2 regions of the Poseidonibacter parvus genome follow, and region 2 is predicted to be linked to the other one. Evidence: riboswitches for the same ligand, from Rfam matches in the RefSeq annotation. Region 2 holds a riboswitch; the other holds the start of a gene.

Region 1 (15,702 bases), 420 kb from region 2:
GGACAAATTGAAACAATAAAACTAGATAAAAGTAATTGGCGTTTACTAGAAATGCTAAGAGATGAAGATGGAGAAGGAAAAATTGTAGTTGTAGATAATGCACAAGAATTTTTTGGAGTTGTAGGTGATAGATTAATGGCATTTGCAGCTAAAAACAATTGGCAAGCAATAATCTTAAATGGTTATGTAAGAGATACAGATGAAACTAAAAATATTAATGTAGGATTATTTGCAATTGGAACTTGTCCTTTAAGAAATTTTGAAAAAACATCTTCATCAAGAGGTGAAGAAATATGCTTTGAAGGTTTGACTTTTAATAAAGGAGATTACCTTTATGCGGATAATGATGGAGTTATTATTAGTAAAACTAAACTTATTTAGTATATAATATGAAAGAGAATAAAAGTTGAGATAAAAATCTAAAACGCGAACTTTAGTTTTTTAATCCTTTTATTTCTTTTCTCAATGCTTTCATAAACTTTTTATGAGGGTCACTTTTAATAGTTTTATAACTATTGTCTTTTTCTAACCATAATTCATGAGTCTTAAATTTTAGATATTCACTATGTGCGATTAAGTACTCAATTGTTTTATATTTTTTCTTTAAATAATTTACTAACTTAATATTAGCTTCTAACTGTTCTTTTGTTAAAGTATCACTCTTTTTTTGGCCTCCAACATTTTCAATTCCTATACTTGAATAATTTAAACCAATAACATGTCTAGCCATGTGAGTTTCATTCATAAGTGAATAAATAGTACCATCTCTAGCAACTAGAAAATGTGCAGATACATTAAGTAATGAAGCCTTTGCTATATCTTTTCTATCAATTAATAATCTTGAAGGATTAAATCTGTGAAAAGATCTCTTTAGACTATTTACAGCCGTATGATGAATTACAATCATTTTCGGAATAATATTAATATTATCAACACTTAAACCATAATGATTCTTTATATAATCTTTTGTTAAATCCATTCTCATTTTATCAAAAACAATTGGTTTTTTTATTATTTCTATAGCTTCTAAGTTTAAAAATATTGTTAAAATAAGTAATAACTTTTTCATCATTTATTGTATCTAAGCTAAACCAATATTTTTCACTATATAATTACATTTTAACTTAAGGATAATAAATGTCAGAAATAAAAGACAAACTAAAAGATTTAGTAGAAAATGGAATGATTCCAGAAGTAGAAGCATATCTTGATGATTTGCATATACTTTTAGCTGAAGGTAAACAAAGTGAAGATGACGAACTTGCTGTAACAGAAATGGAATCACTTTTAGTAGAACTTCAAAATGTACTAGCAGTTATTGAAGAAGATAAAACAGAAGATAGTGAATATCAAAGAATTTATGATTATATTTCACAAAATCTAGAAGATCATGAGCATTAGGGAATATTTAAATGGAAATAATTTACCAAATATTTGAAATAGCAATTTTAATATATTTTGTATACATGTTATATAAATTTTTAAAATGCAGATTTGGAAAATGTGATATCAACTAATGTTCAGATATAATGCGCCAAAAGGAAAGAAATGAAGAAAACATTCAAATTAAACGTTGAAAACAAACACCCAGATAGACAAATAGAAGCTATCAAACATGAAATTAGAAAATACATTAAAAGAGAAAAAAATAAGCCAAGACCTGAAGGTGTTGATTTTTGGAAATTTAACTGTAAATTTGGAAAAAATGAAGAAGAACCAAAAGTAATTGATTTTATTGATATTACAAAAAATATAGATGAAGCTTCAAATGAAAAATGTGAAACTTTATATATGGAAATTTTAAGCGTTGCTGGTATTAGAGAGCCTAAAGTTGTAAGTGATGAAACTACTGAAACAAATGAAGAAGATAATTAAAAATTATCCTCTTTATTTATAAAAAATAAAACCATGAATAATAATTTCATAGCCCAAATACAAAACCTAAACCTTGATTTCAAAGGTAAATCTCTATTTAAAAATCTTAACTTTAATATATTAGAAAATAAAAATACAGCTTTATTAGGAAGTTCAGGAGTTGGAAAATCAACACTTCTTAGATGTATTGCAAATCTTGAAAGAGAAACTATAACAAGTGGAGAAATTACACTTAAAGAAAATACAAATATAGCTTGGCTTAGTCAAGAAAATTCACTTTATCCATGGCTTAGTATTTTAGATAATGTACAACTTTTTTATCATTTAAAAGGATGTAAAACAAAAAAGACTCTACAAAAAGCAAAAGAGATTTTGGACCAAGTAAATATGTCTAAACATTTAGATAAAAAAACTTATGAACTTTCAGGTGGACAAAAACAAAGAGTAGCCTTAGCTAGAACACTTATGCAAGATTCAAATCTAATTTTAATGGATGAACCCTTTTCAGCTTTAGATGCAATTACAAAAATACAACTTCAAGATTTAACTTGCGATTTATTAAAAGATAAAACCGTTGTATTAGTAACACACGATCCACAAGAAGCAATAAAACTAGCAAATCATATTTATATTTTAGAAAATCAACCAGTAAGCATAAAAGAAGTGGCAAGTTTAGAAGGTAATTTACCTCATCAACTTTCAAATGAAAAGCTCTGGAATTTACAAGAAGAGTTAATCTCAAAATTAAAAGAAAGTAATCTATGAAAAAGCTTTTTAAAATATTACTTCCTACTATTTTTTTATTAGGACTTTGGCAAGCTCTTATTATAATTTTTGATTTACCTCATTATATGTTACCGCAACCAAAAGATGTATTTTTACAATTAATAAATCAATATGACTTACTTTTAGAACATACACAAACTACACTTTTAGAAATAATACTAGGAATAATCCTTGGATGTTTCTTTGGTCTAAGCTCTGCTTTTGCCCTACTATACTTTAAAAAAATTGAAAAATACTTACTTCCAATACTTGTAATTTCTCAAGCTATTCCTGTATTTGCAATAGCTCCACTTTTAGTTTTATGGTTTGGTTATGGCTTAGCTTCAAAAATAGTTATGACAGTTATTATTATATATTTTCCAATTACAAGTGCTTGTTATGATGGACTTAAAAACACACCAAAACAGTGGCTTGACTTAGCTCATACATATAAGCTAACACCTTTACAAACTTTGTTTAAAGTACGATTTAAAGCTAGTTTACCCTCATTAGCTTCAGGGCTTAAAATAGCAGTTTGTATAGCACCTATTGGAGCGGTTATTGGCGAATGGGTTGGTTCATCTAAAGGACTTGGATATTTAATGTTACATGCAAATGCACGAATGCAAATTGATTTAATGTTTTCTGCACTTTTTATATTAATAATACTTACTTTAAGTATCTATTTTCTAACAGATTATCTTACAAAGAAATTTATTCCATGGGCTAGTCATTTACATTAAATTGACTTAAGGTTTTTTTTGTGATAAGATTTTGCTTTAATACATAGGGAGCTTATAAATAGGCTGAGAGGGAGTTTAAAACTTCGACCTTTGAACCTGATTTAGGTAATGCTAACGTAGGGATTTGTTTTTTACAAATGTATTTTTATACTTCAATTTTTTTATCTTTTTTTAAAGATAAACTCTTCTTCTTATTTATAAACACTTATAAGGAGAATTATGACTATTACACAAAATCTTATCAAGAAATCTCAACCCTATTGGGATGATTATATTAAACATGAATTTGTTCAAAAATTAGCTTCTGGAACATTAGAGCTTAAAAACTTTCAACACTATTTAATGCAAGATTATATTTATTTATTTCATTATAGCCGTGCTTTTGCACTTGCTATGTATAAAAGTGATACTTTTGAACAAATGGAATTCTCAAGACAAGCTTTAAATTCAATACTAGATGAGATACAACTTCATATAAGTTATTGTAAGGAGTTTGGAATTGATGAAAAATCAATTTATGAACAAAAAGAATCAACGGCTTGTATAGCTTACACAAGGTTTGTACTAGATTGTGGATTAAATGGAGATTTAACACAACTTTATGCAGGTTTAATACCTTGTTTTGTAGGTTATGCAAAAGTAGCTGATTATATAACTTCTAACAATCTAAGTGTGCAAAATAATCCATATCAATCTTGGATAGATATGTACTCTTCAAAAGAGTATCAAGAAGCAGCAAAAGAAGCAACAAGTTTTTTTGAAAAACTGTGTGAAGATTTATCACAAAAACAAATGGAAAAAATAGAAGATATTTTTACAACAGCAACAAGAATGGAAATATCATTTTGGCAAATGGGTTTAGACCTATCATAAATATAAAAAACATAAGGAAATTAAATAAAATGAAAAAAATAATATCAAAAATAACACTAGGTTTATTACTATTAAGTTCAAGTGCATTTGCAGACAAAGAAAAAGTAAGTTTGCTTTTAGACTGGTTTGTAAATCCTGACCATGCAGCTATTATAATTGCACAACAAGAAGGTTTTTTTGAAAAGAATAATTTAGAAGTAGAAATTATTGAACCAGCTGATCCATCAATGCCACCAAAACTTGTAGCTGCAAAAAAAGCTGATTTAGCAGTTGATTACCAACCACAACTACAAATGCAAGTAGCACAAGGTTTACCATTAGTTAGAATTGCTACTCTTGTAAACTCACCTCTTAATAGCTTAGTTGTATTAAAAGACAGTGGTATAAAAAACATAGAAGATTTAAAAGGTAAGAAAGTAGGATACTCTGTAAGTGGATTTGAAACAGCACTTTTAGATTCTATGTTAAAATCTGTAAATTTATCAGCAAAAGATGTTGAACTTATAAATGTAAACTGGTCTTTATCTCCATCTTTAATGAGTAAACAAGTTGATGCAGTAATAGGTGCTTTTAGAAACTTTGAATTAAATCAATTAAAAATAGAAAAAGAAGAAGGAGTAGCATTTTTCCCTGAAAATTATGGTGTTCCAAAATATGATGAGCTTGTAGTTGTAGCAAATAAAGAAACTGTGTCGCAAGAAAAATATAAAAACTTTGTAAAAGCTTTACAAGAAGCTACAAAATACTTAAAAGAAAATCCTAAAAAATCTTGGGAATCATTTGTAAGTTATAAACCAAAAGAGTTAAATAATAAATTAAATACTCTTGCATGGAATGATACAATACCATATTTAGCACAAAATCCAGCTGTTTTCGATAAAGTTGTATATAAAAAAATGGCTACATTTATGAAAGAAAACAAGCTTATTAAAACTATTCCAAACTTAGATGATTACGCAAAAGAGTTATTAAAATAAAGGCTAAATAATGCAAACAGATAATATAAAAAGATTAAGACAAAATAGTCCTTTAATACATAATATTACAAATATAGTTGTAGCAAATTATGTAGCAAATGGTTTATTAAGTATGGGTTGTTCACCTATTATGTCAAATGCAATTGAAGAAATGGACGAACTACCTGCTATTTGTCAAGCTTTAGTTATAAACATAGGAACACTTACATCAGAGCAAGTAAAGTCTATGATAAAAGCAGGGAAAAGTGCAAATAAAAACAATATACCAGTAGTCTTAGACCCAGTTGGTGTAGGAGCTACTTCTTTTAGAAAACAAACTGTACAGACTTTATTAAAAGAAATAAAGTTTGATTTAATAAGAGGAAATGCAGGAGAAATAGCACATCTTGCCCAAGTTAATTGGAAGGCAAAAGGCGTTGATGCAGGAAGTGGAGAAGCCAACTTTTCACAAATAGCAAAAGATGTAGCTTTAAAATATGATTGTATTGTCTCAATTAGTGGAGAGATTGATTATATAAGTGATGGACTTAAAGTAGCAAAAATAGATAATGGAACAACACTATTCCCAAAAATCACAGGTTCAGGATGTCTTTTAAGTGCAGTTTGTGGAGCATTTTTAACACTTGGAGAAAATAGTTTTGAACTAACTGTAAGTGCTTGTACTTCTTACGCAATTGCAGGACAAATTGTAAAAGAACAACTAAATGATAATCAAACAGGACAGTTTTATATAGCCTTACTTGATAGTCTAGCAAAATTAGATGATACCACAGTAGAAAAATACGCAAAAATAAGTTTTGAATAATTGTAATAATTTAAATAAGAGGAAAAAACATGAGTAAAGTAGCACAAGCTTTAAGTATAGCAGGTTCAGATAGTGGTGGTGGTGCTGGAATTCAAGCAGATTTAAAAACCTTTCAAGAAAGAGGTGTTTTTGGAACAACTGCAATTACAGCAATAACAGCTCAAAATACAACAGGTGTATTTGATATTCATCAAATTCCTTTAGAAACTATACAATCCCAACTAAAAGCAATTGCTGATGATTTTGATATTAAAGCTTTTAAAGTAGGAATGCTAGGAAGTCAAGAAGTTATAACTTGTGTTGCAAACTGTATTAAGAAGTATGACTTTGGATATTTTGTATTAGACCCAGTGATGATATCAAAAGGTGGAGTTGCACTTTTACAAGAAAATGCAACAAAAGCTTTAAAAGAAGAGTTGATTCCTCTTTGTGACATAATAACTCCAAATTTACCTGAAGCAAAAGCCTTAACAAATATTGATATAAACGACAAACAAAGTGCAAGAAAAGCCGCTTTAAAACTTCAAGAAATGGGAGCAAAAATAGTAATCATAAAAGGTGGACATACAGATAATAGCACAAGTGAAATTTGTGAAGATTGGGTATTTACGCAAGATGAAGAGTTTACGCTAAGCGCTGTAAGATTTGATACAGTTCAAACACATGGTACGGGTTGTACTTTTAGTGCTTGTATAACAGCACAACTTGCAAAGGGAAATAGTATTAAAGAAAGTATAGTCTTAGCAAAAGATTTTATAAGTGCAGCTATTAGTAATCCTTTAAATATAGGCTCAGGACATGGACCTACAAATCATTGGGCATACTCTTTAAAGGATAAAAATGTTTAATGTTAAAGAAATGCTTGGCGTTTATTTTATAGCAGGAACACAGGATTGTCTTCACTTAGAAAATTCTGCACAAGAAAATTTACTTTATATTTTAGAAGAAGCTTTAAAGAATGGTATTACTTGTTTTCAATTTAGAGAAAAAGGTAAAAACTGTTTACAAAATGAAAGAGAGATTTTTGAACTAGCTAAAAAAGCTCAAACTCTTTGTAAAAGATATAATGTACCTTTTTTTATAAATGATAATATAGACCTAGCTTTAAAATTAAAAGCTGACGGTATTCACATAGGTCAAGATGACAAAGAGGTATGTGAAGTTGTAAAACAAATACAAGGAAAACTTTTACTAGGACTTTCTATAAATAATTTAGAACAAGCACTTCAGGCTAAAGATATTGAAGGTATTGATTATTTTGGAGTAGGACCTATATATAAAACAAACTCTAAAAGCGATGCAAAACCAAGTGTTGGACTAGATTTAATCAAAGATATTAGAAAACAAAATATCAAAAAGCCTTTAGTTGCAATTGGAGGAATACAAGAAGCACATGCAAAGAATATTTTGGAATGTGGTTGTAATGGTCTTGCAATAATTTCTGCTATTACAAAATCAAAAGATATGGAAAAAACTATACATAATTTAAAAAACTAAAAGGTATAAAGTGAAAGAATTTTTAAAGAATTTTGGGCCTGGGATTATTATGGCTTCGTCAGCTGTTGGGGGATCGCATATTATTGCTTCTACACAAGCGGGAGCTTATTATGGATATCAATTAGCTTTATTTATTATTGTAGTAAATTTATTAAAATACCCATTTTATAGATTTGCTTTTGATTATAGTACTATTCATAATAAAACTTTACTTCAAGGTTATAGTGAAAAAGGAAATGCTTATTTATGGGTTTTTCTAGTTTTTAATGCCTTTGCTACAGTTGTGAATGTTGCAGGTGGAACACTACTTAGTGCAGTTTTATTAAAAATGCTAATACCACTTGATTTATCACTGCAAGTTTATAGTATATTTATACTTCTTACATATTTGTTTATACTTTATTATAAACAATATAAAGCCTTAGATAGTGTTTCTAAAATCATTATGCTATTTTTAAGTGTAGTGACTATCATAGCTTTAATTTTAGCCTTTACTCAAACAAATATGCAAGCAAAAGTTGATTTTATAGAACCAAATGCATTTCAAATAGCAGCAATTCCTTTTTTAATAGCACTTATGGGTTGGATGCCCTCACCTATGGAGCTTAGTGTTTCTGCTTCTATTTGGGTTGTTGAGAAAAACAAATTAAATCCTGAGTATAAGAGAAGAAGACTGATTGATTTTAATAGCAGTTATTTAATAACTATTGTTTTAGCTTTGATGTTTATGTCTTTGGGTGCATTAGTTCAATATGGACAAGATATAACGCCATTAAGTGGTGGAAAGTTTATCAATCAATTTATTGATATGTATGCTACTAGTATTGGAGAGTGGACAAGAGGCTTTATTACTTTTATAGCTTTTATTTGTTTATATGGAACTACTATTGTTGCTGTTGATGGATATTCTAGATGTAATCATCAAAGTATTGTTTTATTAAAAGATAAAACTGCCCAAGTTTTTTCACATAAAGCCTTACAATACTCTATGCTTTTTACAACTAGTGTTGCATTTATTGTAATACAATTTTTCAGCAGTTCAATTGGGAAAATGATACCATTTGCAATGACAGCTTCATTTATTTCAGCACCTGTATTTGCATATTTAAATTATAGTTTATCAAAGCAGTATGAAAAACCTACTTGGCTTACACTATTAGCTCTTTTAGGTTTAATATACTTAGCTTCAATGGTAGTAGTTTATTTTATATTTTTTTAAAATTAAATACTAATAAAATAAGAACTAGAAAAAGTATCATCTTTTTCTAGTTTGATTATTCCTTCTTTATCTTCAAGTTTTTGATTATGTTCAATAAAATCAGCAATTCCATGCCAAGGTTCAATACAAACAAAAGGTGCACCACTTGGTTTTGACCAAAGTCCTAAATGTGAAAAGCCTTCAAAATCCATTTGTATAAATTTATCATTTTTACTATTTTTTAGTTTTATTGTATTTAGCTTATTAGTTTTACTTTCTGTTTTGAAAATCAAAGCATCTTTTGTAAAAGTGTTTTTTGAAATTGCTAGTTTTTTATTTTCTATTATTACATCTTCTTTTTTAGATGAAATTCCATTTTCTAATAATGGTAATCTTTGTAAAGTATCATCTTCTAAAGCTTCAAACTCAAAGTAATAATCTTCTTGGCAATCATTTTTATCTTGTGTTAGAGGCCAATTAAAAGCTGGATGAGCGCCAATTGAGAAGTACATTTTGTCTTCTGATTTATTTAAAACATCATAAGATACTTTTAGTTTTTTGTCCTTAATTTCATAGCTAATATATAACTCAAAAGAAAAAGGATAGATTTCGAAACTTTTATCATCACTTTTTAATAAAAACTTTAAAGAGTTTTTATTTTGCTTTACAAGTAAAAACTCTTTATCTCTTGCAAAACCGTGCTGAGACATTGAATATTGTTTATTATTAAAAGTATAAGTATTATCTAATAGTTTTCCAACAATTGGAAATAATACAGGTGAGCTTCTATTCCAGAAATCAGGATTTCCCTGCCATAAATACTCAAGCTTATCTTCTAATAACACTAAGCTTTTAAGTTCAGCTCCAAAGCTATTTACTTCAATTTTTATTTCACTATTTTCTAAACTATAAATCATTTTTTAACTCGGTCTTTTAGTATTTGCTCTTGGATTTCTTCTTGGATTGTTTTTCTTGCTTTCTGGTTTTCTTCTATTTGAATTATTTCTATTGCCTGAATTAGAACCATTAGAACCTCTTGGAGTTTTTTTCTTTTGAATTGGTTCTGCTTTAATTCGTGGGTCTACTTCAAAGCCTTCAATTGGGACGTTTTTAATTGTTTTTTTAATTAGTTTTTCAATATCTTTTAAAAGACCTAATTCATCAATACAAACTAAAGAAATAGCTTCACCTTCGTTTCCTGCTCGACCAGTTCTTCCAATTCTGTGAACATAATCTTCTGCGATATTTGGTAACTCATAATTTACTACATGAGGCAGTTGGTCTATATCAATACCTCTAGCTGCAATATCAGTTGCTACTAATACTTTAATTTCAGATGATTTAAAATTAGCTAAAGCTCTTGTTCTTGCACCTTGTGATTTTCCACCATGAATTGCAGCTGCAGAGATTCCATCTTTTCCAAGTTGTTCTGCTAGTCTATTTGCTCCATGCTTTGTTCTTGTAAATACTAAAACTTGTTTCCATTTACCTTTTATAATAATTGTAGATAAAAGCTCTCTTTTTCTACTTTTATCAACACTGTGGATTACTTGTGACACAATTTCTGAAGAAGTGTTTCTTCTTGCAACTTCTATTAAAGTTGGTTTATTAAGAAGTCCATCTGCTAATTTTTTTATTTCATCTGAAAAAGTTGCAGAAAAAAGTAAATTTTGTCTATGTTTTGGTAAAAGTGCTAATACTTTTTTAATATCGTGAATAAAGCCCATATCAAGCATTCTATCAGCTTCATCAAGAACAAAGAACTCAACTCTACTTAAGTCTAAACAATCTTGGTTAACTAAGTCTAAAAGTCGTCCAGGAGTTGCTGTTAAAATATCTAAACCTTTTCTAATTGCTGCTTTTTGAGGATTAATACCAACTCCACCAAAAATAACTGCTGATTTAAAAGGAAGATACTTTCCATAAGTACTTACACTTTCGCCTACTTGTGCTGCAAGTTCTCTAGTGGGCGTTAAGATAAGTGCTCTAACATAAGGCTTACCTTTTGTTTTTCGCTCTCTCATTCTTTGTAATAAAGGAAGTGTAAAACCAGCTGTTTTACCTGTACCTGTTTGTGCACCTGCTAAAACATCTTTTTTTGTTAAAATAATTGGAATTGATTGCTTCTGAATTGGAGTTGGTTCTGTATAACCTTGCTCTTTAATAGCTTTTAAAATAGGATCACTTAATCCTAAGTTTGAAAATGACATATATTGTACCTTATAATTTGTTCTTGATTTTTGTATTATTTGTAGATTAATTATAAAGATTATACCCTACTTTACATAATAAATTGATTTTTTTAGAAATTTGCAAGAAAATAGTTGTTTTTAAAGTTAATTTTAAAGTTTATTTTATTATAATCCCACTCCAATTTAAGAAACATCAGTTTTTTAGATTCTACCAAATAGTGCGAGTGTGGCGGAATAGGTAGACGCGTTGGACTTAAAATCCAATTCCGGTTTCGGAGTGTCGGTTCAATTCCGACCATTCGCACCACTAATTATAAAAGTAGAGAGTTGCCAGAGTTGGTCGAATGGACCGGTTTTGAAAACCGGCGAGGTTCACGCCTCCGAGGGTTCGAATCCCTTGCTCTCTGCCACTTTTATTTACAACTAATCATTTTCTTTCCAATATAAAAATGATTTATCTAACATTGGAGCTATAGCAAAGCTGGTAATGCCCCGGATTGCAAATCCGGTATGCGTTGGTTCGAGTCCGACTAGCTCCTCCATTTTCTAAATTCAAATATTTAATTAAAAACTACAAAAATGTTCTAAACAAGTACTAAATAATTTTTATGATATACTCTAACAACTAAAAAAATAGGATACATTTTGAATAAACTACAACTAATAATTTCTATTGCTTCTAATAAAACACTATTATTAAAAGCCATAAAGATTGCTTTGTTTGTTGGAATTGTTCTAAATCTAATTAATCAAGGTGAAAAGATATTTATCTTAGCCTTTGAAGATATAAACTATTACAAATTTTTTTTAACATTTATTGTTCCTTTTAGTGTATCAATGTATACAGCAATTACAATGAAATTGAATTTGCATGTTGAGAAAAAGCAATGAAAAATAAGCTAAAGCAAGGATAAAAAGTGTCAATTGAAGAAATAGAATCAGAAGAGTTACAAGAATTAAAACGAAAAGCAGAACTTTTTGACAAATTAAATTTAAATGAGTCATTAAATATAGCTCAAAATATAACAAACAATGCAATAAAAGTAAATAGTGCTTCAAAAACAAGATTATCTGAAGTTGAAAATATTGAGCAGTTAGTAAATATTTTTATTAATCATTCAAATGAAATACAAACTATGTCCGATGATTCTTTAAATTCTGCAAAATTAGCATCACAAGAAAGTACAAGTGTTATAACTTTAGTTCAAGAACTATTTGACCTAATTAATAATATGTCAAAAGCCATAGACGAGTTTTCATATACAATTGAAGAGTTAAATGAAAAAAACAATTCAATTACAGATTTAGTAAAAGTGAACGATAAAATATCAATGCAAACAAATCTATTAGCTATAAATGCTGCTATTGAAGCATCTAAAGCAAAAGAGTTTGGAAGAGGTTTTGCTATTGTTGCAACTGAAGTTAAAAAACTAGCTGCTTCATCAAAAGAATCCACACTAAATATTGGAAATGAAATAGATAACATCAAAAAAATGACAAGTTCAGTAACAAATAAAAATGAAGATATTCAAGTTTTAGTAAAAAATAGTGTAGAAATTTCTAAAGATGCTATATTAAAACTTAAAAATCTTATTGAAGTAGCAAATCAGAATAGTGAAAATTCTAATACAATATTATGTAATGTAAACCAACAATTACAAAGCTCAGATACAATTAAAAATAAAATCCATAATGTAGTTGAAGATACTAGAAAAGCTATAAACGGTTCACAGACAAATATTCAATTAGGGCAAGCACTTATTTCAAATTTAGAAAAATAGAACAATTAATATCATTAGCATATAATGAAGTGTTAAAAATGTATATCACTAAAAAAAGAAATTACATTTGTTTCAGTTAAACTTCATTATATAAAAACTACTATGAATTTCAATTATTAAAATAATTATTTATTAATTAATGAATTAATCTTTTCTGTAAGAACTTCTTTATTAGCAGATGTACCAATTACTTGATCTATTACTTCACCATTTTTAATAAAAATAATTGTTGGTATTGATCTTACACCATATTTAACTGTTAAGTCTTGTTGTTCATCTGCATTTACTTTACAAATATTTGCTTTTCCATCAAAATCAACTGCAAGTTGATCAATAATTGGAGATATCATTTTACAAGGTCCACACCATGGAGCCCAGAAGTCTACTAGTGATACACCTTCTTTTACAGTTGCATCAAAATTTTCATTTGTTAATTCTATATATTTACTCATTATTTTATTCCTTAAAATAGTCCCTATTTTTATGAGACTTTACTTATGTTAGCTTCTTATTCTAATGAAAATAAATTCAATTTAAAGAAGCAAATCCTAAAAAGAGTTATTAAAAACTCTTTTTATCCTACGTATTCAATAATATCTACAGCAGCAGTAGCACCGTCACCTGCTGCACATACAACTTGTTTAGCAGCGTCTATTCTTACATCACCAGCTGCATAAATTCCTGGAACATTTGTTCTCATTTTTAAGTCAACTATTATTTCACCTTGCTCATTTACATCACAAAGGAAAGTTCCATCTTCTTGTTTAAATGGTTCATTTAATACATCTCTACCTACAAAGACAAATACACCAGGTACATTTAAGTCTCTAATTGTTCCATCAATTTTTGATTTAACTTTTAGACCAGTTACACCCATATTATCACCATATACTTCTTCTACATCTACATTTGTAACTTCTTCAATATTATCACGAGCTTTCATATGCTCAATCGTAGATGGAGCTGCTCTATAAGTATCACGTCTATGAACTAAATAAACTTTTGAACAAATCTTTGAAAGGTAAACGGCTTCTTCTAAAGCAGAATCACCCCCACCTATAAGTGCTACTTCTTTCCCTTTATAGAAAAAACCATCACAAGTTGCACAAGTTGAAATTCCTCGACCAAAGAATTCATTTTCACCTTTAAATCCAGCACGTCTTGGAACAGAACCTGTTGCTAATAAAACAGATTTTGACTCTTGTTGTTTTCCATCTGCTGTAATAATAGTAAAAATATCACCATCTTTAACTACTGTTTTAACTTGATTCATTTCATGCTTTAAACCAAACTTTAAAGCTTGAGCTGGCCAGTTTTCCATAAGTTCCATACCTGTCATAACCTTACCTTGTCCTGGATAATTTTCTATCTCTGAACTCCCTGTAATTTGACCACCTGGCATACCCATTTCAAACATAGTTACATTTTGTAAACCACCTCTTGTTGCATATAAACCTGCTGTTAATCCTGCAGGTCCTCCTCCAATAATTGCTAAATCTAACATTATGTATTCCTTTTAAAAGTGTATTCTATAAATTATTTTCATTGTTTGCTAAATACTCAGCAACACCTTCAGTTGATGCTTTCATACCTTCATCACCTTTTGCCCAACCTGCAGGACAAACTTCACCATTTTCATTTGTAAAAATCATTGTATCAACCATTCTAATCATTTCATCAATGTTTCTTCCAAGTGGTAAATCATTAATTGTTGAATGTCTAACTGTTCCATCTGAATCAATTAAAAAAGATCCTCTTAAAGCTACTTCATCATTAAGTAATACATCATAATCACGTGCAATTTGTTTTGATAAATCTGCAACCATTGGAAACTCTACTCTACCAATTCCACCCATTTCAACAGGTGTTTCTCTCCATGCAAAATGAGAGAATTGTGAATCTACTGAACAACCTATTACTTGAATACCTCTTTCTTCAAAATCTTTAACTCTTTTTGAAAAAGCAATGATTTCTGAAGGACATACAAATGTAAAATCTAAAGGCCAGAAAAATAATACTGCACCCTTTTCACCAATATTTTCATATAAATTAAAATCTTCTACAATTTGACCATCTGCTAATACAGCTGTTGCTGTGAAATCTGGAGCTTTTTTTGTTACTAACATTTTTTTTCCTTTGATATTTTTTATTATTGATGGAAGTTTACCATTTTATTCTTAAAGTTTTATTAACAATATTTATTTAAAGATAATTATTATCCTTTGTGATTAGAAAATGTTTTATTTTTTATAATTTAGTATAAAAAGAGTAAACTTATTAAAAGGATTAAATTGAATTTATTTAAAAAAATATTTTTACTATTATTTATCTTTCTTAGTTTAATTTTAAATGCAACAGAAATAAAAAAATTAAAGTTGCAATTACAATGGAAACATCAATTTGAATTTGCAGGATTTTATGCTGCAAAAGAAAAAGGCTTTTATAAAGATATTGGTGTAGACTTAGACTTTATTGAGTATAAAGCAGATGACAATATTGTTTCTAATGTTTTAAATAAAAAGGCTAATTTTGGAGTTACTTATTCTTCTTTAATAGCTGAATATATAAATGGTAAACCTGTAATATTTCTTGCAAATTATCTAAAACAATCGCCGTTAGTTCTAGTTACACAAAAAAAAATAAAAACACTTTCAGATCTAAAAAACAAAAAAGTAATGGGTGTATCTAATAATATCGATACTATTATTTTAAAACTGATGCTTCAAAAAGCAGGAGTCTCTTTATCTAATATAGATTTTATTGGTACATCTTTTGATACTAAAAAGTTTATAAATAAAGAAATAGATGCAATGGCTGTGTTTACAACAAATGAAATATATAAATTAGATGAACTTGGTATTAAATATAATATCTTTAATCCATCTTTATACGGATATGAAAATTATGATGTGAATCTTTTTACATCAAAAGAATTCTTAAAAAATAATACAACTCTTGTAAAAGAATTTAAAGAAGCTTCTAATAAAGGATGGAAA
Region 2 (15,702 bases):
ACTTTTTGAAGTTGAGTTGTTCCTCTTTGAACTAATATTACTCCAAAAGGCTCATCTACTTCAATTTTATTATGAATAAAATACTTATCACTTATTAACTCAACTGCTTTTTTAGAAGATAGTAATACTACTTCAAAATTATCAGATACTTTATATTTATCTTTTATATAAAGTCCTAGCTTTTTTAAGTATGGATGTAGTTTAAATCGTGGATAACCACTTTTTATTTTTTCAAAAATTTGAGGTGTTTGTTTCTCATAATCAATAACATCTTGCATTGTTGGCATCGATACAGATACTGCATGCACATTGTTAATAGGTAGTGTTTGACCACATTCAATAGCTTTAAAAAATTCTTTACTCATTTGTCTTTCTTAATTTACAGCTTGTTCTATATCTTTGATTAAGTCTTCAACATTTTCTAATCCAATTGAAAATCTTACTGTAGAATCACTTATTCCAATTGCTGCAAGCTCTTCTTTGGAAAATGTTGCATGAGAAATTTTTGCAGGAATTTCAACTCTTGAATCAGGACTTCCAAATGAACACTTTTCACCAAAGATTTTTGTTTTTTCTATAAATTGCTCAGCTAATTCAACACTTTTAAAATCTACACAAAATAAACCTGGAATAAAATCCATTTGCTCATTTGCAAGGGCATGTTGTGGGTGTGATTTTAAACTTGGATGTGTAACTTTATCTATATAGTTTTGCTCTTCTAAATACTGTGCAATAATAATTGAGTTTTTTTCATGTTCAGCCATTCTTACTTTAAGTGTAGGAATTCCAAGTGTGATTAAATACACATCCATTGGATTCTGAGATCTTCCTCCTGCATTTGCATAGTAGTGTATTTCTTTTGCAAGTTCTTCTGTTTTTGCAACAATTGCACCTGCAACTACTGCTCCATGTCCTGAGATATACTTTGTAGTTGAAAATAATGAGAAATCAGCTCCAAGTTTTAATGGTCTTTGAGAAATAAAAGTAGCAAGTGAGTTATCAACTGCAAAAAGGGCATTATTTTCTTTTGCTAAGGCTCCTACTTTTTTTAAATCAATGATTTTTAATCCTGGGTTTGTAGGACTTTCACATAAAACTAAATCAATCGGATTATTTTTTAAAATATCTTCAATTTTATCAAATTCTAAAAAGTCTGCAAAATGAACTGTAACATTATATTTTTCTTTAAAGATCTTAAGTAATCTAAATGTTCCACCATAACAATCAGCTTCAACTAAAATATGTGAATTTGCTTTTAAAACTGTTTCAAAAAGTAGCGCAACAGAAGCAATTCCTGTGTGCGTACAAACACAACCAGCTCCGCCTTCAACTTCTGTGAAAAGATTTTCTAGCATTTCTCTTGTAGGATTATCACTTCTTGTATAGTCATATATCTTATCGCCATCTTGTTTTTTTAAATCAAATGTTCCTGTATTGTATATTGGAAAATGAGAAGCTCCTGTTTGTTCAGCAAAAGGTGCAAACTTTGCAATGTGGCTTAGTGATGTTTCTACATGTTTTTTCATAAAGTGTCCTAATAGTTATTATAATTTGACGTGATTATATCTAAGTTTTTCTTTGAGTTTAAGTGAATAAATGTGTAGTAATTTGATTGTGATTATATTTATCTTAGGATGTAATCATTTAATAAACAATTACTTTTCTTTTATGACATTTTAAATATGAAACTTTAATAAAAACTTTTATATACTGATAATAAATAATAGCAAGAAAGATTTAATATTAGGAAAATAATATGAAAATAACAAATGATGAAAGAATAATTCTAAATATAATTAAATTCTCTCCCATAATCCTTGTTATTATTGTATCTCTTTTTATATCTAATATATATTTAAATAAAATGGAAGAAGATTTTACAAAAGAAGTAGAATTAACAAAAGAAAAATATCTAATTCAAAATAAAGAAAGAATAAAAAATAAGATAGTAAACATACATAATTTAATTGTATATGAAAAAGAAAAATCAGAACAAATATTAAAACAACAGATAAAAGATAGAGTTTATGAAGCCCATACTATAGCAACAAATATATATATGGAAGCAAAAAACTATGCTAGTAAAGAAGAGATATTTTTAACTATAAAAAATGTCTTAGGTAATATCTCTTATAACAATGGAAGAGGATACTTTTTTATTGATGATGTAAAAGGAACAAGCCTTTTACAACCTCTAAATAAAAAGTTAGAGAATCAAAATAAACTAGAATTTAAAGATGCAAATGGCTACCAATTTGTAAAAACTATTGTTCAAACTATCAAAGAAAAAAGTGAAAAATATGATACTTATCATTGGTATAAACCTAATGATAATAAAAACACTTATAAAAAAATCAGTTTTTATAAATATTTTGAACCGCTAAATGTTGCTATTGGAACAGGTGAGTATATTGATGATTTTGAAAGTGATTTACAAAAAGAGTTATTATTAAAAATTAAAAAAACTAAAAGTGAAGATAGCTCTTATATATTTATATTTGATGATAAAGGAATGGTCCTTTCTCATTATAAAGATTCCTTAGTTGGAACTAATCGATATAATATAAAAAATCCTCTAGGTAAATATGTAATAAAAGATATAATTAACTTTGCCAAGGAAAACAAAAAAGGTTTTATGTCTTATAGTACAGGAGTAAATCCAGAAAATTTAAAGAATAGAGATAAAATCTCGTATATAAAGCTTGTCGATAATTGGGAGTGGATTATTGGGACAGGATTCTTTTTAGAAAAGTTTGAGAAAGAAATTGAGCAAAAAACACAAGATCTACTAGAATCTAAGCAAAAATCAATTAATAAAATAATTATACTTACTACATTTATAACATTAGTATTCATCTTGTTGTCTTTTTATATATCTAATAAAATTTCAAAAAAATTTATAACATATAAAAATAGAATTGAAGATGAAATTAAGAAAACCATAGAAAAAGAAAGATTATTAATACAACAATCTAAAATGGCAGCAATGGGAGAAATGTTAGGAAACATTGCTCATCAATGGAGACAGCCCTTATCAACTATTACAACAGCAGCAACAGGTTCTAAGTTTCAAAAAGAGATGGGCCTTTTTAATGATAATGATTTTATTCATACAATGGATACTATTAATAACTCAGCACAATATCTTTCTCAAACAATTGAAGATTTTAGGAGCTTCCTTGACCCAAGAAATAGTAAAGAAGAAGATTTCTTTATCTCTCATACAATTAATAAAACATTGAATCTTATAAATGCTCAGTTTTCAGCAAAAGAGATTGAAATAATTCAGAATATCAAGGATGTTACTATTTTATCTTTTGAAAATGAAATTATTCAAGTATTAGCGAATATTTTAAATAATTCAAAAGATGTTTTAGTAGAAACTAATTCTCAAAAAAGATTTATTTTTATAAATACATACAAGAAGGAAAATACTTTAATTATTGAAATACTTGATAATGGTGGTGGAATTGCAGATAATATTATAGATAGAATATTTGAACCATATTTTACAACAAAACATCAGTCACAAGGTACAGGTATTGGATTATACATGAGTGATGAGATTATCCGAACACATTTAAATGGAACACTAATTGCAAGTAATGAAAAATATGAGTATAAAGGTGTTCAATATAAAGGTGCAAAATTCACAGTTTCATTACCAACTGATAATATTTGAAAAGGGTTTGATTAAATAATATATTCTACTCCCTATTAAAATCTCACTACACAAACAATAAACGAACTCTTTACGCAAGATACACATAAAAAATCTATAATACACTTATCAAACAAACGAAAATAAAAAATTAATATTTAAAAGGATTTACAATGAAAAAATTATCAACAACTATTATAGGATTAAGTTTATTAGCAGGAAGTGCATTATCAGCACAAGATACATTTGCAAGTTTTTACCCAGTTGAGAACGATGACACTCCAAGTTATCTTTCTTCAGTTCAAGATGATTCAAAAGCTTATCAAACTTTAGGAGTAGCAACTAGTGATAACAAAGTATTTGCATCATTTTATCCACTAGAAAATAGTGATACACCAGATTATTTAAGTTTTAACAATACACAAACATCAGCAGCAAGTACTAATATTTTAGCAGCATCTGCTATTAGTCATTGTACACTAGCTTCTTTTTATCCAGAAGAAGATACTGATACTAGACTTCATACTTCTTGTTAATATTTTAACAAGAAACCCCTCTCCTTAATTTAAGAAGCTAGCAATTTATTTTGCTAGCTTTTTTTCTTTTTTTCAAGAGTATCAAAAGTATATTTTATATCCATATCAAGTTCTATATTATTTTTTAACCAATTTATATATTCTATATCATTGTTATAAATATCACTTATTTTTTTGCCCTTATATTTACCATATTTGAAATTCTTTTGTAATATTGGTGTTTTAGTAAACTCTAGCATTTTCTCTATAGCATTCTCATTTGGGAATTTTTCTTTTGTTAGTATTTGAAGCTTTGAAAATAATAGTTTTGTAACTAATACATCACCAATTGCTGTATGCTCTTTCATAACAACACCATATTTTAATGCTTCTTTTTCTTCCTCTTCATATAATTTAAGTGAATATCTAAGATATGGAAGTGCTATAGATTTACCCTCTACTAAAAGATGCTTAGCAACTCTTAACGTATCAATAATTCTAAACTTATTTACAAAACCTTCTTTTTCTAACATTCCTAAATCAAATGGCATATTATGAGCTATTAAATAGTTTTGTTCATTATTTAATTCAAGTAATCTTTTATAAAATTTTGTTTGAGTAAATTTGCATTTGTCTTTTATCATCTCTTGTGAGATTTTATGGATTAAAGTAGCTTCCATTTTTATAGGAACATCAGTACTACAAAGTTCATCTAAGATTTGGACATCATTATCATCAATAATCATTGCTCCAACTTCTATGATTCTATCTTCTTCATAAAAGCCAGTAGTTTCAGTATCAAATATTATAAATTTCGACATATTACTACTCCTTAAATATTAACTTTGTGTAAGTCCTTTTATATTATACATCTAAATCTCTTCTAAAAGTAAATAGTCTTTCATTTTATAAACTTTTGAAGCGATTCTCTCACAGTCATGTTTATCATGTGTAACCATTATTGTATGAAGTTTATGCTCTTGTGTGATATTTTTTACTAAATCTAGCATTATGATTTTTGTTTGCTCATCTAAACCTGAAAAAGGCTCATCAAGTAATAGTATGGGTTTATTTCTAAGAAGAACTCGTGCAAGTGCAACACGTTGTTGTTGACCTCCTGAAAGTTGTGATGATAAAGTATTTTCAAACTCTTCAAGTCCTACATCTTTTAAAATATTTCTTACTCTTTTTTCATCATTTAAATTTGTTTTTCCTAAACCTAATAAGATATTTTTCTTTACATTCAAATGCTCAAAAAGATTATGATTTTGAAATAAAATACTAATAGGTCTTTTCTCAACACCTAAAGCTAATAACTCTTTTTGATTTAGTGTTATACTTCCATCAAGTGCTTCAATAAATCCAGCAATTAAATCTAAAAGCGTTGATTTACCACTTCCACTTTCCCCTAAAATTGCTACAATTTCTTGCTCTTTAACTTCTAAATTATAAGTATAGTTTTCTTTTGAGTTTGAATTTTCGTAACTATATTGCAAGTTTTTAATTTTAAGCATTTTTACTCCTAAATATTCTTGGTATAAAAATAAATACAAAAAGTACAAGTACTAAAAGTATTAGCGCAACTCCTGCTGCGTCATTTGTATTGTATGAGCCCATAAGTTGATAAAGATACCAAGGTAAGGTTATAAATTCATCAGAGCCAAATAGCGCAATAATCCCTAAATCTCCTAGAGAAAAGCAAAAAGACAAGGTAAAAACATAAGCAAGTGATGATTTTAAATAAGGCAATTCTACTTCTTTGTATCTTCTTAATGAACTAAGATTTAAAGAAAAAGAGAGTCTATCATATCTCTTTGCTATTTTTTGCATTGCTGGTGTTATTACTGCAAGTGCAAAGGGTAGGGACATCAAAACATTTGCTGTTAAAAGAGCCATACTTGACCAAAGAGTAAAAGAACCATCATATTTTTGATACATCATAAAAAAGCCTAAACCAAGAACTAAAGAAGGAATAGCTAGATAAATATTACCAGAAAAGGCAACAAATAAATTTAATACTTTTGAAAAAGGATACTTTGCTAATCTTGTATCAAGACTAAAGTTTCTTCTTGTATTACTTAAAAATATTGCTGCTATTAATGTTATGATTGCTGATAGAGTTGCAATTATTATAGAAGTTACAAATGCTTGAATAAAAACTTTATCACTTAGTATTTTAGCAAAGTTTGCACTAAGACCATCTATAAAAATCACTATTAAAGGTGAGATAAAAAATAGTGTAAATAATGATATGATAAACCATTGTAATATCTGAATTGTTTTAGAGTTTTTTGTAATACTTGATAAGCTATTTGTCTTAATATTTGTAGTATTTATTTTAAATGAAGATGATAATATTACTAAAACAAAAGAAATACCAAGTTGAATAAGAGCTAGTTTTAAAGCAGTTTGAATATCAAAGTCTAACTTTACGGCTTCATAAATAGCAACTTCTAAAGTATTATAACTAGGATTACCACCAAGTAAAAGTACAACTGCAAAAGAAGTAAAACAAAGTAAAAATATTGTAGAAGCAATACTTAATAAACTTGGCCTTAAAGCAGGATACTCTACATAATAAAAGCATTTTAAAACTGAAAAATTAAGACTTTTTGCTAGTTTATATTTCTCTTTTGGAATGGCTTCAAAACTATGAAGTAATGAACGCAGTGCAAAAGAAGCATTAAGATAAACATGAGCTAATAAAATACCACCTAAGCCATAAAGATATGTCCCAAAGTTAGTATCAAATAAATAAAGACTAATTTGGTTTATGTAACCCTGTCTTCCAAAAATTCCAATAATTCCAAAAACAACTATAAGCGTTGGTAAAACTAGTGATGAAGAAAAAAGTGCGATTAAAATACTTCGCCCTTTAAACTTTACTTGATGTGCTAATGCCCAAGCTAAAAGTAGTCCTACAAAAAGTGAAAGAACTGTTGATAAAAAAGCTTGAAAAATTGTAAATTTTAATAAGCCATATATTTTGCTATCAACTGAGGTAAAAAGATTTGTTTCTTGAGCTGTGTATAAAGTATAAAAGATTAGAAAGCAAAAGCTTAATAAGGCTAAAGATAAAGTTCCACCTAAAAGTGTAGAGCTTTTAAATCTTTTTAAATCTTTTAAGCCTTTACTCATTGTTATTTTTTAACAGCTTCAAGCCATTCATTTATAATAGCTTTTCTTTTTTCTTGTACAGTTTTCCCATCCATTAAAATAAACTCTTTTGGAAGGTGTAATTTAGAAAAAGATTCGTGTAGTTTTACATCTTTTATAACAGGATAAGCCCAGTTTGATGTAGGAATTAGTTGTGCAAACTCTTTGCTATATAAAAACTCTAAAAACTTTTTACCTAATTCTTTTTGTTTTGAAGATTTAACAATAGCAGCAACTTCAATTTGTGCATAATGACCCTCTTTAAATGGTGCAGCTTTGATATTGAATTTATTCTCTTCAACCATATGATAAGCAGATGATGTAGTATAACTAAGAGCCATATTTGCTTCACCTTTTAAAAATAAACCGTAAGCTTCTGACCAACCTTTTGTAATAGTTAAAATATGTGGAGCTAAACGCTTCCAATAATCAGATGCTTTATCACCATAAACTGATTTAACCCATAATAACAAACCAAGTCCAGGAGTTGAAGATCTTGGGTCTTGAATTACTATTTTAAAATCATCAGGCATTGATGCTAGCTCTTCAAAAGATTTAGGTACCTTTTTTGTTTTTTCTTCATCATAAACAAAAGCAAAGTAACTATAATCAAAAGGTACAAAAGTGTCATCTTTATATGAATTTGGTAAATCAATAATAGACGTATCTAAGTCATGAGTAGAAAAAAGCTTAGTATCTTTTGCAACTTGTGCAACTGCTGTATCTAAACCTAAAAGTACATCAGCTTTTGTTTTTTTACCTTCAAGTTGTATCTTACGTAGTGTTGCAATTGAACTTGATACTCCTATAAAATTAATATTACAATTACAAGTTTTTTCAAATGCTTTCTTAACCTTAGGAGCTGGTCCCCATGATGCAGCAAAGGCATCATAGGTATATACATTTAGTGTTGGTTTTTCATTCGCATATGCAAAAAAAGTTGTTAAAAGTAATAGATATACTAGTTTTTTCATTTAGTCTCTTTTCTCTTTATATATTCCATCTTTTTTAAGTCTATTGTTTCCAACAAATTTTAATACAAAGATAGAATCAGGAATTTGTGCAAAAACAGAAAACATCTCTTTTTCTAAAAGTTTCATGATTATATTATAATCCCCATGAATTTGAGTACTAAGGTCATTTTTTACTACATCAATACTAGTTTCATTTTCAATAGCATTAATAAATGCTAAAATTGGTTTTCTAAACTCCTCTTGTAGAGGGTACATACTTATATCTACTGAAATTTCCATTAGAAGTCATACCTCGCTGTAAATCCAAATGTTCTTGGATTTCCTTGTTGTGTATAAAGTTCATCACCATTACCTTGTCCATCAAAATAAAATCCTCTAGTTTGATAAGATTTATTTGTAAGATTTTTACCCCATAAAGTAACTGTCCAATCACTTACAAAATATGAAAGACTTGCATTTAAAAGTGCATAAGATTTTGATTTTTGATTATGACTATTTGAGAAATAATATGAATCTTTACCCTCTATATCTGATTTAATTTGAATATCATCAGTAATCATGTAGTCGAAACCTACATTATATTGATAAAGTGGAGATTGTGCAGGTGTTCTTCCATCATTAACATCAGTACTTTCATATTCATCAAGTTTTGATTTAAGTAATCCTAGTGAAGCAAATAAGTGTAAAGTATTATCTGCATAATAGTTTGTTTGAGCTTCTACTCCATAATAACTACCTGATTTACTATTTGATATCCATTCTATCCATTTAGTTCCATAATATGAATTATCAACTTGTTGGTCTTTTCTTAAGCCATAAAAAAAGTTTACTCTAGTTTTTAATTTATTTTCAAAATTAGAAAAACTTTTACCTATGTCTAAGTTCCATAAATGCTCAGTATTAAATGTTTTTCGTTCTTGACTTAATGTATATTCTGAATTTGCTCCTCCAGGTTTATAACCTTTTGAAAGTGTTGCATAATATAAATTATTTTCATTCTCTTGGTAACTTAATCCAATCTTTCCACCTATTAGTACTTCATCTGTCTCTTTATTTAACGAATCTGAATCTTTAAGTTCAGCTTTCCAGTTTTCAACTCTTAACCCTGTTGTTAATGTAAGTTTATTTGTAATATCAGAATCTAACTGTCCATAAATAGCTAAGTTTTCTGAATCAAAATTATTCGTATAATCTGAAGCAAAATAAGTATAGTTTTGTCTTAAGTCTTCACTTTGTTTTTTATAATATGTTCCAAAAGTCCAATCTGTACTATTATTGAAAATTCGACCTTCTTCGTCAGATACTAATCTTAAATCAACATCTGTTTTTTCTCTTTTTCTAAAATATTTATCTTCTGCGATATAAGAAGATACAGCATCATAAGACCAATCTTCATCATAAGAATATTCACTATTAGATTTTGAAAAAGAAGCTTTGCTAATTAAATGCATTTTTCTGTTAATTTTATATGTAGATTTAAGTCCAATCGCATTTGTTTCTTGAGAATCTGTTCCTGGATTACCTGAATAAGTATTATAAGAGTTATCATAAGTAAAAGCATCATATCCATTATCTACATTAACATGAGCAAAATTTATATCTACTTTGTGATCATCATTTGCTAAATAAGTTAATTGTGATTTAAGTGCAACTTCATCAATATTTTGAGTGTCTTTTCTACCTAAGTACTTATTTTCCATAAAGCCATCGCTAGTATTCTTATAAACTGAAAGTCTACCTAATAATTTATTTTCTATTAAACTTCCACCTAGTGCAATACCTGCAGCTTTTGTGTTATAGTTTCCAATTGTAGTTTCAATATGGCCTTCAAAATCTTCTGTTGGTTTATTACTTTGTAAACTAACAATTCCAGCCATACCATTTGAACCAAATGTTGTACCTTGAGGTCCTTTTAACACTTCTATTTGATTAACATCAAACATAGTAAGTGCAAGTGCAGATTCAGATACATCAATACCATCTAAAACTAAACCAACTGAAGGGTTTTTAGGAGATTTGAATTGACTTCTTTGTCCAATCCCACGGATTTGTACATAGTGAGCTCTTGAAGCACCTGAAGTAAAGTTTACATTTGGTACTTGACCTATAACACTTTCTAGAGATTCATGAGCTTTGTCAGCTATTTTATCTTCTGATAATACGCTAATTGCTTTACTAGTTTTATCTAGATTTGCATCTCTAAAATCAGATGTAACAGTAATTGAATCTAGCGTGATGTCTTCTGCATATGCAAAAGGAGTTAGTAATGTTAATGAAGCTATCGCAGATAGCGTTAAATTTTTAATTTTCAATATGTTTCCTTAAATAAATTTTTATTTATGTAGGAAAAAGTTGTATATAAAGTATGATAAGAATATTATTATAAGATTATTTACAATTCTCTTCCTTACGCTGGAATTACCCAGTTCAAGTTCAACGGGACAAGCAATATGCTATCTCAGCTTTTAATCTTTAAAATCAAAGCGCCCCCAGAGGTTGATTCGCGATTTTACTTTAACTTTTATTTGTTGAAGCTTAATGATATTTGATATTTAATTAAGTAGAAAGGAATTTATAAGTTTGAGTATTAATAAATAGTCAAAAGACTATTTATTAAAGAATTTTTCTTCTAAAGTATCAGTAAGTTCTCTTACAGATAAAATTGATTTAGCAAACTCATTTTCTTGGTCTGCATCTAATTTTAGTTCAATAATTTCTTCACAACCTTCTTTCCCAATTTTTACAGGAACACCAGCTGTTATATTTTTGTAACCATATTCACCTTCTAGTAAAACAGCACAAGGATAAACTTCTTTTGAATCATTTAAAATAGCTTCTACCATTAATGATGCTGAATATCCAGGAGCATAATAAGCTGAACCATTTCCTAGAAGTTTAACAATTTGAGCTCCACCATTTCTAGTTAATGTTACAATTTCTTCAATATCTTCTTTTGATAAAAGATCAGTTAAGTTTTTACCATCAACTGTACAATAATTAACTAAAGGAACCATAGCATCACCATGTCCACCCATTACAGATGTTTTGATTTTTCCTTGTGAAGTTCCCAGTTTTTTTGCAATAAAGTGTGCCATTCTTGATGAGTCTAAAATTCCAGCCATTCCTAAAACTCTATTTTTTGGAAGTCCAGAAGCTTTAAGTGCTGTATAAACCATTGCATCAAGTGGATTTGAAACAATAATGTAAATAGCATCTTTGTTTGCATCTTTAACTTCATCAATAACTGAAGTCATGATTTTAGCATTTGTAAGAAGTAAATCATCTCTACTCATTCCTGGCTTTCTTGGAATTCCTGCTGTAATTACAATTACATCACAATTTACAAAATCAGAAGTTTCAGATGATACTTTTGTACTTGCATTTGCTGCATTTGCTGCTTGTGAAATATCAATTGCCATTGCTTGAAGATAATCTTCTCTTAAATCTTTTAAAACAACTTCATCACAAATGTTTTTTGTTGCTAAATTAAAAGCAAGAGTTGCTCCAACATTTCCTACACCAATTACACCAACTTTTTTATTTTCCACTAATAATCCTTTTTTATTTAATTTTCTATTTTCTATTTTTTTTGATTTGATAAATACTCATGAGCCATATATGAACTTCTAGCATATGGAGTACTATGAACAAATTCAAAGCCTAAATCCATTGCAAGAGTTTTATATCTTTCAAATTGCTCTGGCTTAACGTACTCTTTTACTGTTGCATAATCTCCTGAAGGAGCTAAATACTGACCAATACTTAAAAACTTACAACCAACATTTATAAGGTCTTTAAAAACTTGAACCATTTCTTCTTCAGTTTCACCAAGTCCAACCATTAAAGCACTTTTTGTTTTAACTTTTTCGCCACCAAGTTCTTTTATTCTTCGTAAGACTTCTAGTGATCTTTCGTATGTTGCACCTTTTCTTACTTTATATAAGCTTGGAACTGTTTCAACATTATGTCCAATGATAACAGCACCTGAATCAACAACTTTTTGTAGTGATTCATCTTTTGCTTGAAAATCAGGTATTAAAATTTCAACTTGTGTATCTTCTGTATTATTTAAAATACTTTTTGTAACTTCATAAAAATGATTTGCTCCACCATCTTTTAAATCATCTCTAGCAGGACTTGTAATTACAACAAATTTAAGACCAAGTTTTTGAACAGAAATAGTAATTTGTTCTACTTCTTTTTCATTAACATAGCCATTTGGATTTCCTGTTTTTACATTACAATATTGACATCTTCTTGTACATAAATCTCCTAAAATCATAAATGTTGCATTTTTCTTTGCGAAACATTCACTTATATTTGGACATTTTGCTTCTTGACAAATTGTATGTAATCCTGCATTATCAAGTAACTTTTCCATATCTGCTTGCGCTTTATTTGATAGCTTTTTTCTAAGCCATTGAGGTTTTTTAAAGCCAACTTTACTAGGTACTGACATTTAATTCCTTTCTAATAGTTTATTTAATTTTTCTTTTTCTATAGTATTTAATTCATCTAAAACTAATTTTGCATCAAAACATTTTTCAAAAGCACTAATTAGCTTTTCTTCAAGTTGTTTAAATGTTAAATTAATTTTAAAATCTTCTAATGATGAACCAAACTTATCATCATCTTGTGTTTTTATAAGTGGAATAGAACCGTGTTGAAAAATCATTTTTTTTGATCTTTTTTGTGCATTTCCACCAATTTTTTTATTATTTACAATAATGTCATAAGCTTCAAAGCCTACTTGACAAAATTCATTTTTACTTAAATTTATTTGTTCTAAATCTTTTGCAAAACAAGTATTAAATCCTAACTCTTTATAAAAATGTAAAAGAAACTGACATATTTGTTCATATGATTGCTTAACACTTAAGTTCTTAAACCAAGAGCTAGGTATTGTTAAACTATATGAAAGGTCATGTCCATGAAATAATACTCCTCCACCTGTGATTCTTTTTGCACAGTTGTTATTGTATTGTTCTTTTAATTGTGTATAATCTTCAAAATTTTGAGATAATCCTAATGTAAAAGAGTTTTCCCATGTATAAAATCTTAAAATTGGAGTATCATTTTCCTTATAAGATGATGCTATTGCATTATCAATTGCCATATTTATTTTAGCATTATTTCTAGGAGTTAAAATTAATCTAAATTGTTTATTTTTCATTAATATTTTTTTGATACCTTTTAATATGTGTTTCAAACAAGAGTATAATATTAAATTAAACTTAAATTTGAATAAAAGAATTTAAATTTCAGCATAATTTAATATTAAAACCATAAAATTCTAATTAACTTATTTAAAACTTAAAAAAATATAATACTTTTTTAATTAATTTTTTATTAAAATAAGTAAATAAATTGATAAAAAATAAAAGTATATAAATATATAAACAAAATTTAACTACATAAAAGGAGAATAGATGTCAAACGGACATTTAAATGATATTAATGAAGAAGAAACAGGCGAATGGTTAGAAGCCTTTGAAAATGTTTTAGAAGAAGGTGGTCCAAGAAGAGCTCACTTTTTATTAGAAAAATTAATTGATAAAGCTAGAAGAAAAGGTACATATTTACCATTTAGAGCTACAACTGCATATTTAAATAGTATTGATGTTGATGATGAGCCTAAAATGCCTGGAGATAGAGATATCGAAAGAAAAATAAGATCAGCTATTAGATGGAATGCACAGATGATGGTTCTAAGAGCTTCTAAAAAGAACTTAGAACTTGGTGGTCATATTGCATCTTTTCAATCTAGTGCTACTTTATATGATGTTGGATTTAACCACTTCTTTAGAGCACCAAATGAAAAAGATGGCGGAGATTTAGTTTTCTTCCAAGGACATATTGCTCCTGGTATTTATGCAAGATCATTTCTTGAAGGAAGAATTACTGAAGAACAAATGGACAACTTTAGACAAGAAGTAGATGGAAAAGGTCTTTCTTCTTATCCTCATCCAAAATTAATGCCTAGCTACTGGCAATTCCCAACTGTATCAATGGGACTTGGACCAATTCAAGCAATTTATCAAGCAAGATTTTTAAAATACTTAACTAATAGAGGTATTAAAGATTGTAGTGAGCAAAAAGTATATTGTTACATGGGTGATGGTGAATGTGATGAGCCAGAATCTTTAGGAGCAATTGGTCTTGCAGGACGTGAAGGTTTAGATAACTTAGTATTTGTAATCAATTGTAACTTACAAAGACTAGATGGACCAGTTCGTGGAAATGGTAAAATCATTCAAGAACTTGAAGGAAACTTTAGAGGAAATGGATGGAGAGTTGTTAAAGTTATTTGGGGTAAACATTGGGATGCTTTATTAGAAAAAGACAAATCAGGAAAGCTTTTACAATTAATGGAAGAAACTGTTGATGGTGAGTACCAAAACTTTAAACAAAAAGGTGGAGCTTACACAAGAGAACACTTCTTTAATAAATATCCTGAAACTGCAAAATTAGTTGAAAACATGAGTGATGATGAGATTTTTAACTTAAACAGAGGTGGACATGATCCATTAAAAGTTTATGCAGCATACGATGTAGCAGGTAAAACTAAAGATAGACCAACTGTAATTTTAGCTAAAACTATTAAAGGTTATGGAATGGGTGAAGCTGCTGAGGGTAAAAATATTGCTCACGGTGTTAAGAAAGTTGATTTTGCTTCATTAAGACAATTTAGAGATAGATTTAGAATTCCTTTCTCAGATGAAGAAATAGAAAACTTACCATATTATACTTTTGCTGAAGATTCTGCTGAGTTAAAATATATGAAAGAAAGAAGAGAAGAACTTCATGGATTTGTTCCTCAAAGATTAGAAAAATTCACTCAAAAATTAGAAATTCCAAGCTTAGGTGCATTTGATGCAATTACAGCAGGAAGTAAAGATAGAGAAATTTCTACTACTATGGCATTTGTAAGAATTTTAAACACTTTAGTAAAAGATAAAAATATTGGTAAACAAATTGTTCCAATTGTTCCTGATGAAGCAAGAACATTTGGTATGGAAGGTATGTTTAGACAAATTGGTATTTATTCTAATGAAGGACAAAAATATGTTCCTCAAGATAGAGATCAAGTTGCGTACTATAAAGAAGATAAAAAAGGTCAAGTACTTCAAGAAGGTATCAATGAGTTAGGAGCTATGGGTTCTTGGGCTGCAGCTGCAACTTCTTATTCTGTAAATGATGTTCCTATGATTCCATTCTATATTTATTACTCAATGTTTGGATTCCAAAGAACAGGTGATATGGCATGGGCTGCTGGAGATTTAAGAGCTAGAGGATTCTTAGTTGGAGGAACATCTGGTAGAACTACACTTAATGGTGAAGGTTTACAACATGAAGATGGACATTCACATATTTTAGCTAATACTATTCCAAATTG

The links. A riboswitch is a leader RNA that binds a small molecule or an ion and turns the genes downstream of it on or off. The one in region 2 is predicted to bind thiamine pyrophosphate.
Region 1: linked by a shared signal. The riboswitch ahead of tenA (thiaminase II) and the one ahead of LPB137_RS03915 (TonB-dependent receptor) in region 2 are both predicted to bind thiamine pyrophosphate.

What each region holds. Positions count from the first base shown of each region.
Region 1 covers NZ_CP019070.1:1,206,485-1,222,186, reverse strand. Annotated here, with positions in the region: gene rraA (ribonuclease E activity regulator RraA) at 1-381, shown strand, start outside; gene LPB137_RS06070 (N-acetylmuramoyl-L-alanine amidase) at 434-1,072, opposite strand; gene LPB137_RS06065 (hypothetical protein) at 1,138-1,401, shown strand; gene LPB137_RS06060 (DUF6172 family protein) at 1,549-1,875, shown strand; gene LPB137_RS06055 (ABC transporter ATP-binding protein) at 1,909-2,640, shown strand; gene LPB137_RS06050 (ABC transporter permease) at 2,637-3,383, shown strand; TPP riboswitch at 3,418-3,523, shown strand; gene tenA (thiaminase II) at 3,603-4,256, shown strand; gene LPB137_RS06040 (ABC transporter substrate-binding protein) at 4,286-5,233, shown strand; gene thiM (hydroxyethylthiazole kinase) at 5,244-6,038, shown strand; gene thiD (bifunctional hydroxymethylpyrimidine kinase/phosphomethylpyrimidine kinase) at 6,068-6,886, shown strand; gene thiE (thiamine phosphate synthase) at 6,879-7,535, shown strand; gene LPB137_RS06020 (NRAMP family divalent metal transporter) at 7,546-8,754, shown strand; gene LPB137_RS06015 (aldose 1-epimerase family protein) at 8,757-9,650, opposite strand; gene LPB137_RS06010 (DEAD/DEAH box helicase) at 9,654-10,943, opposite strand; tRNA gene LPB137_RS06005 (tRNA-Leu) at 11,146-11,232, shown strand; tRNA gene LPB137_RS06000 (tRNA-Ser) at 11,247-11,335, shown strand; tRNA gene LPB137_RS05995 (tRNA-Cys) at 11,392-11,467, shown strand; gene nrtS (nitrate/nitrite transporter NrtS) at 11,571-11,816, shown strand; gene LPB137_RS05985 (methyl-accepting chemotaxis protein) at 11,843-12,706, shown strand; gene trxA (thioredoxin) at 12,832-13,158, opposite strand; gene trxB (thioredoxin-disulfide reductase) at 13,281-14,210, opposite strand; gene LPB137_RS05970 (peroxiredoxin) at 14,236-14,832, opposite strand; gene LPB137_RS05965 (diguanylate cyclase) at 14,998-15,702, shown strand, end outside.
Region 2 covers NZ_CP019070.1:791,181-806,882, forward strand. Annotated here, with positions in the region: gene LPB137_RS03870 (PLP-dependent transferase) at 1-365, opposite strand, end outside; gene LPB137_RS03875 (trans-sulfuration enzyme family protein) at 375-1,526, opposite strand; gene LPB137_RS03880 (sensor histidine kinase) at 1,757-3,682, shown strand; gene LPB137_RS03885 (hypothetical protein) at 3,835-4,197, shown strand; gene LPB137_RS03890 (3'-5' exonuclease) at 4,251-4,997, opposite strand; gene LPB137_RS03895 (thiamine ABC transporter ATP-binding protein) at 5,049-5,690, opposite strand; gene LPB137_RS03900 (ABC transporter permease subunit) at 5,683-7,314, opposite strand; gene thiB (thiamine ABC transporter substrate binding subunit) at 7,317-8,306, opposite strand; gene LPB137_RS03910 (hypothetical protein) at 8,307-8,585, opposite strand; gene LPB137_RS03915 (TonB-dependent receptor) at 8,585-10,618, opposite strand; TPP riboswitch at 10,694-10,807, opposite strand; gene LPB137_RS03920 (malate dehydrogenase) at 10,913-11,854, opposite strand; gene lipA (lipoyl synthase) at 11,887-12,765, opposite strand; gene LPB137_RS03930 (lipoate--protein ligase family protein) at 12,766-13,479, opposite strand; gene aceE (pyruvate dehydrogenase (acetyl-transferring), homodimeric type) at 13,736-15,702, shown strand, end outside.